Regions from separate parts of the Priestia sp. AB genome, predicted to be linked through region 2. Evidence: riboswitches for the same ligand, from Rfam matches in the RefSeq annotation. Region 2 holds a riboswitch; each other region holds the start of a gene.
What was found. Region 2 has a riboswitch for thiamine pyrophosphate ahead of thiC (phosphomethylpyrimidine synthase ThiC). Riboswitches for the same ligand answer to the same signal wherever they lie in the genome.

Region 1: linked by a shared signal. The riboswitch ahead of POF52_RS24500 (thiamine phosphate synthase) and the one ahead of thiC (phosphomethylpyrimidine synthase ThiC) in region 2 are both predicted to bind thiamine pyrophosphate.
Region 3: linked by a shared signal. The riboswitch ahead of tenA (thiaminase II) and the one ahead of thiC (phosphomethylpyrimidine synthase ThiC) in region 2 are both predicted to bind thiamine pyrophosphate.

Annotation. Positions count from the first base shown of each region.
Region 1 covers NZ_JAQMYN010000011.1:62,327-64,600, forward strand. Annotated here, with positions in the region: gene thiO (glycine oxidase ThiO) at 1-484, opposite strand, end outside; gene POF52_RS24500 (thiamine phosphate synthase) at 468-1,091, opposite strand; TPP riboswitch at 1,213-1,314, opposite strand; gene POF52_RS24505 (hypothetical protein) at 1,477-1,692, opposite strand; gene crcB (fluoride efflux transporter CrcB) at 1,740-2,129, opposite strand; gene POF52_RS24515 (fluoride efflux transporter FluC) at 2,130-2,274, opposite strand, start outside.
Region 2 covers NZ_JAQMYN010000023.1:21,782-24,055, reverse strand. Annotated here, with positions in the region: gene thiC (phosphomethylpyrimidine synthase ThiC) at 1-1,419, opposite strand, end outside; TPP riboswitch at 1,533-1,647, opposite strand; gene POF52_RS28880 (hypothetical protein) at 1,729-2,019, opposite strand.
Region 3 covers NZ_JAQMYN010000003.1:358,619-360,892, forward strand. Annotated here, with positions in the region: gene POF52_RS11480 (TspO/MBR family protein) at 1-624, opposite strand, end outside; TPP riboswitch at 851-948, shown strand; gene tenA (thiaminase II) at 1,044-1,733, shown strand; gene POF52_RS11490 (aldehyde dehydrogenase) at 1,762-2,274, opposite strand, start outside.

The sequences.
Region 1 (2,274 bases), on a different contig from region 2:
GAGCTTGCGTTAACTTAGCCGGAGCTAGCTGGCCGTCTCCCGGTATTGTAATAGCTCCGTATATGTCTGGAGAGAGCCCGGGTTCTAACAAACGCGCTTCTTTTACATCGATCCATCTTACATGTTCATCCCACCGGTGGTGCTGAGCGGCTTTTTTCTTTAATACGTGTGCATCTTCTTCTGTTACAGCAACTTTTAATAAGCCTTTTTGAATGAGCTCTACGTCGATGGCCGTTTTTTCTTTTAGTTCCTTCACCAATTCAGGAAACATGCTTCTGCTCTTAATAGCAAGGTCTAAAAGAGGACCTTCTTCATCAATTTCAGCTTGAGCACCTAAAATACCAGCGGCTGCACTTGAAGCTTCACAACCAATTTGATTGCGTTCAAGAATAGCTACTGACGCTCCTTGTTTTGACAAATGATAAGCGATAGAAGAGCTGATTATACCTCCTCCGATTAACAGTACATCATAATGCTGCTTCATTTTCTCCACCTCCAGATGTCCATATATGAGAATATTGTTTAATCGCTTTGAGGGGATCTTGCGCAAGCATGACACCAGACATCACAGCTATACCGTGTGCTCCTGTTTGAAGCACCTCTTTGGCATTTACAGGTGTAATTCCTCCAATGGCAATAACCGGTATCTGCACAGCATCTACTACTTCTTTTAGTGCTGCTACCCCTCGACTTTTTAATCCTTTTTTTGAATGTGTTGAATAAATATGTCCGTATAGAATGTAGTGAGCACCATCTTTTTCAGCTTCTAAAGCCTCTTCTACAGAGTGAACTGATTTTCCGACAATAAGAGAAGGAAATGCGTCTATAACAACCGAAACGTCTAAACTATGATAGGCAAGCTGTACGCCTTTTGCTTTTAAAGCATGTGCTACATCAACTCGGTCATTCACAATAATTTTAGAGCGACAAAATGGAAAGCTTTCTAGTAAACATTGAATCTGCTTTGCCGTTTTCTCTTTTTCTCTAATATGAACGGCGCCCGCAAAAGGCGCGATAGCCGTTAAAACTTTTTGAAGCTCTTCGATTGGCTGCTTATCTGTTGTAATGACATGAAATTTAGGAATATCCACATGATCGAAACCTTTCTATTCAGAATAAAGAGAAATTTCAATCACCTCATCTTGTGTAGAGGGCTTTATTACATACAAAAAACCACTCTACAACGTAGAGTGGTTAGCATGCATCGTTATGTAAACATGATCGCCACTTCCCTACGCTGGTCCAAACCAGATCAGGTTCAAAGGGTCCGAAATACATTCGTCTCAGCTTCAAAAAGCTCCCCTAGTGATTGCTATTTATTGATTTTGTTTTCGCACTTAAAATTATAACACAACTAGATGTAAATACAATATCTCTTTATGCTCTTACGGCTCTCTTCCTTTTATAGATGTATCTTTTAAGCTTCTTTACTAAGTAAGAGGTCCGGCGCACCGCATCATTCTGCTTTTTATATGATTAGTAATCGGTATAGTCGTCAAATTCTTCCTTGTCTTTTTCCTTTTTCCGATCCCATATAAACAGCAGGAGTAACATAATAAAAGTTAGAATATAAAAACCGTAAAAAATAAATGCCGCCACAACATTTATAAATAAAAATAAAAAACCAATGATCTGACCTGCAACAGCTACAATCAACAAAATGTACTTCCAAACTTCTGCTTTTCTATCCATTCTCTACTTCTCCGTCTTTTTGTTTTTCCCTACTAGAAACGTTCTCTTTACTTAAATAAAAACGTTCCTGCCAGTAAACCGACTGTAAATAAACCAACTGTTCCAAATGCTGAAATCCCCACGTACACCAGCATTTTCCGATAAGATTTTTCTCGAATTAACTGTACGTTTTCCACACTGAACGTTGAAAAAGTGGTAAAGGCACCAAAAAACCCAATGCCAATCATTAAAAATATTGAATCATCATAAGCATGACTCGGAACCTTTCCATAATAACTACCGTAAAAAAGACCAAGCCCAAACGCACCGAGCAAGTTTACAAACAGCATTGATACTGGAAAAGGAGGGTTTGAAACTGTTTTTGTAACTTTTAACCCCAAAAGATAACGGCATATTCCTCCAGCTGCCCCGCCAAGTGCCAAGCTCACTATGCTCATTTACTTCACCTCATGTACTTTCACTAAATTTTTCCCTGCCGCTTCACCGCATAGATAGCCTGCTAAAGCAAGAAGGATTCCACCTACTAAAGAGACCATTACATAAATGGCTCCCCAAAATAAATGGTGCTGAGTGAGAGAAATG
Region 2 (2,274 bases):
GGTGATAACGCCTTCTCGAACGTCTTCTTTATTTGGCAGACCTAAATGTTCTTTTGGCGTTACGTAGCAAAGCATAGCTGTCCCAAACCAGCCAATCATTGCAGCACCGATACCCGATGTAATATGGTCATAGCCTGGAGCGATGTCGGTTGTAAGCGGTCCAAGAGTATAGAAAGGAGCTTCTTGGCATATTTCCATTTGTTTATCTACGTTTTCTTTGATGAGGTGCATAGGGACATGTCCAGGACCTTCAATCATAACTTGAACATCGTGTTTCCAAGCAATTTTAGTTAATTCACCAAGCGTTTCTAATTCACCGAACTGTGCCTCATCATTAGCATCTGCAATGGAACCAGGACGCAGCCCATCGCCAAGCGAAATAGAAATATCATATGCTTTACAGATTTCACAGATTTCTTCAAAGCGAGTATATAAAAAATTCTCTTCATGATGAGCTAAACACCACTGCGCCAAGATGGATCCTCCGCGTGAAACAATACCTGTCGTACGTTTCGCTGTCAGAGGAATATAGCGTAAAAGAACACCTGCGTGAATAGTAAAGTAATCAACACCTTGTTCTGCTTGTTCAATTAATGTATCGCGGTATGCTTCCCACGTTAGATCTTCTGCTACACCTTTTACTTTTTCAAGCGCTTGGTAAATAGGAACGGTTCCTACAGGAACAGGCGAGTTGCGGATAATCCATTCGCGTGTTGTGTGGATATCCTTTCCTGTTGATAAATCCATAATTGTATCGGCTCCCCAGCGCGTTGCCCATGTCATTTTTTCTACTTCATCTTCAATAGCTGAACGAATAGCTGAATTTCCGATATTAGCATTAATTTTCACATGGAATTTGCGGCCGATAATCATCGGTTCGCTTTCAGGGTGATTGATATTATTAGGGATAATCGCACGTCCTCTTGCTACTTCTTCACGTACAACTTCAGGATCCATCTGTTCACGAATAGCGATAAATTCCATTTCGGGCGTGATGATTCCTTTTTTTGCATAGTGCATTTGCGTTACATTTTGATTTTTTTTCGCGCGCAAAGGTAAACGATTAGTGATAAAGCGCTCGTACTGATCTCTTGGATCACCATCATAATAACCGTTATCCTGTGGCTGAACCGTACGGCCTTGATATGTTTCTACATCGTTTCGTTCTGCAATCCACTTTTCGCGCAGAGCCGGTAATCCTTTTTGTAAATTAATTTCATAACAGGGATCTGTATAAACACCGCTCGTGTCGTATACACGTACGGGACTATTTTCTTCTTCCCCAAAAGATCCTGTAGTAGGAGACTGATGAATTTCACGCATAGGCACTTTAAGGTCTTCTCTGGATCCTTGGACATATACTTTGTGACTGTTTGGAAAAGGCTTTTTCATAGAAACTGATACATTTTGTTTTGACATTACATATTCCTCCGGTTTCGCATAAAGTGTAGCTATACCGAACCATAAAAAAATCGGGTTCTGTGATAGACAGAACCCGATGGAATAGGCGAAAAAAGAATAAACATATACTATTCTTTTTAAGACTACTTCCCTCCGCTGGTATAACCCAAATCAGGTTCAAAGGGTTAAAGAGTTTTATTGCACTCTTCTCTCAGTCTGAGCTATCAGACACCCCTAGTAGAAATAACATTCAAATTATTCAATTTACGGCTTAAGTTTACCATCATTCGGTAAAAAATCAACCCTTAAATAAAAAAAGCTAGACAATTAACGTTGTCTAGCAGCATCGATTGCAATCACAATAGCTGTAATAATGTGCATGATAAACCCTAAAAATGGAATCCAAGCAACCAGTGAAGTAACAATCCCTAGTATGTTTCCATACGCAGATAACCCTCGTCTATTAGCTAAAATGAGTGTGATAGCATGAAGAATAAATCCAATAAAAAGAGGAGTATAACTAAAGCCCATAACGATCCCCGCGCCAATTAAAGGAATTCCCAGCAAGGCTTCATACCCAGCAGTGACCCATTTCATTGTACGTACATTTCCATTCATAGTAAAAAGCCTCCTAAAAAAGATACTACTATATACGAGAAAAGAGAGAAAAAAGTTTCAAATTGCTTAGGGGATATGTCGTATAAGCAAGCACTAGTTGATTAAAATGATAGATGACAGTAAAGGGGATGGAAAAAACATAATGATTTAGTCATTTTTTCACGCTAAAGAAAAATAGTCTAGATGATTCATTTTTAGCTAAGGGACCGGAATTTATACCGAACATAGTGACTACTTTTTAAAATAAATAAAAGC
Region 3 (2,274 bases), on a different contig from region 2:
AGCCCAAATAAAAACAAGCGGATAAACAGCGTCTCGGTTTTTTAATGTAAACATAATGCCCAGCACAGCTCCTACCAGCAGCATAATAATCGTCCATGCTAACTCGTTTAAGCCAATCAAGTGCTGTATTCCATTTGCTTGAAATACGACAAACACATTGACAATAGTCGCAACAGAAATCCATCCAAGATAAAGCGAAATCGGCAGACGCATAAACCATGTCGTCATTCGAGAATGCTGAATAGTGGAATACACAATCATTAATGTGCCTAGAATAAAGAGCATAACTAAAAGAGATAACTTATAGTAATCGTTTTGGAAAATAAAGATCCACGCACTATTTAACAAACAGTTTAGAAAAAACCAAATGCCGATACGTGCATATATTTCCTTTTGATCTTCTCTTGCAAAAAATTGGCGTATAACCCAAATGGTTAATAATAAATAAATAACGCCCCAGATAGCAAAGGCATAACCCGCTGGTGTAAACAACGTAGGAACTTGCGCAGAAGCTTCTCCCGTTGTTTTGCCTCCTATTGGAATGGCATTTGCTAAATAATTCACAAGCAGTGTAATAGCCAAGCCTACTGTATTTAATACAGCATACAAACGAAATTTCGCCATTTTGTTTTCTCCTTTCTTCTATTTATATGGGAGTGTTTCGGAGACGAAAACGGCTCTTCCCTTCATTAATACCTCTTCTTCCCTAAAAATATGCATTTTTAAACAAAAATGATTAAAAATAGCTTTAATAAATTTCCTCTTTAAGAAAGAAAAGTTGTTAGCACACAATTCCCCATAACGCTTTCTATTTTTCAGAATATATGGTAAGTTAAACGTAGATTAATAGGAAGTCCACTAGGGGTGCCACCGGCTGAGACAAGTTTTCTTGATCCCTTTGAACCTGATCTGGCTCATACCAGCGTAGGAAAGTGGCAATGTTCAGTTTTTTACTGTCCTTTGCCACTCCGTTTATAAACGGAGTGTTTTTTATTTCCTTTATGTGCTTGTTTGTGACTTCCTCATATTAAAGGAGGATTTTGATGTCATTTTCATCTCAATTAAGACAAGAAGCAAACTATATTTACGAAGCCATTTTTAACCATCCTTTTATTAAAGGAATTGCTGAAGGAAACGTGCCAAAAGAAGCGCTTATTCACTACGTTTCTCAAGATTACGAATACTTAACAGCATTTGTTCGCATTTACGGCGCTGCTTTAACAAAATGCCGCACGCGTACCGAAATGGAAGCCTTTAATGCCGGCATTTCTACGGTATTACATAGTGAAGTACACCCTCACAATAATTTTTGTGAAGTAGCAGGCGTACGTTATGAAGACCTTCACACTGAGACGCTTTCACCGACGGCCAGCCACTACATTAACCATATGACAAGTGTTGCCCATACAGGCAGCTTAGCAGAAATCATTGCAGTGCTTCTTCCATGTCCATGGACGTACGTTGAAATTGGCCAGCGCATTACAGAACAAGTAAATCCATCTCCTTCTCATCCTTTTTATGAATGGATTCAGTTTTATAATAATGAAGAAATGAATGGCACAACACAATGGTTTTGTAACAAGCTTGATGAACTCGCCGAACAAGCGACTGAAGAAGAACGTAACCGTATGAAAGATCACTTCATCAAAAGCTGTGAACTGGAGTATTTATTTTGGGAAATGGCATATACCCAAGAAAAATGGCCGCTTTCTCAGCTTTCACTTTCAAAATAACGAAAAAGCCTCCTATCAGGAGGCTCTTTTATTTCAATAGTTTTTTGATCATTTTCAAGCTTTGTTTTTCCGAAGGATAGCGGAATGACAAATCAAACTTGGTTGTTTGAGACAGCATGCTTTTAAAATGAGTGAATGTCTGAAAGCTGTCTTTTCCATGATATTGACCCGTGCCGCTTTCTCCCACTCCGCCAAACGGCAAATATGGCGTAGCGATATGCATAAGCGTATCGTTTATACAGCCTCCTCCAAATGAAAGGCGCTCCGTTATCACGTTTTGCACATCTTCACTTTCTGTAAATAAGTAAAGGGCTAACGGCTTAGCTTTTTCTTGAACTTTATGAATGACTTCGTCTAGTGTTTCATATTCAATCATAGGAAGAATAGGCCCAAAGATTTCTTCTTGCATAACATCTGATGTCCAGCTTACTTCACTTAACACCGTAGGTTCTATTGTTAGCGTGTTTTTATTGTACCCGCCTCCAACTATAGCATTTCCGTCTTTTAAAAACTCAACTAGCCGAGTAAAATGACGCTCACT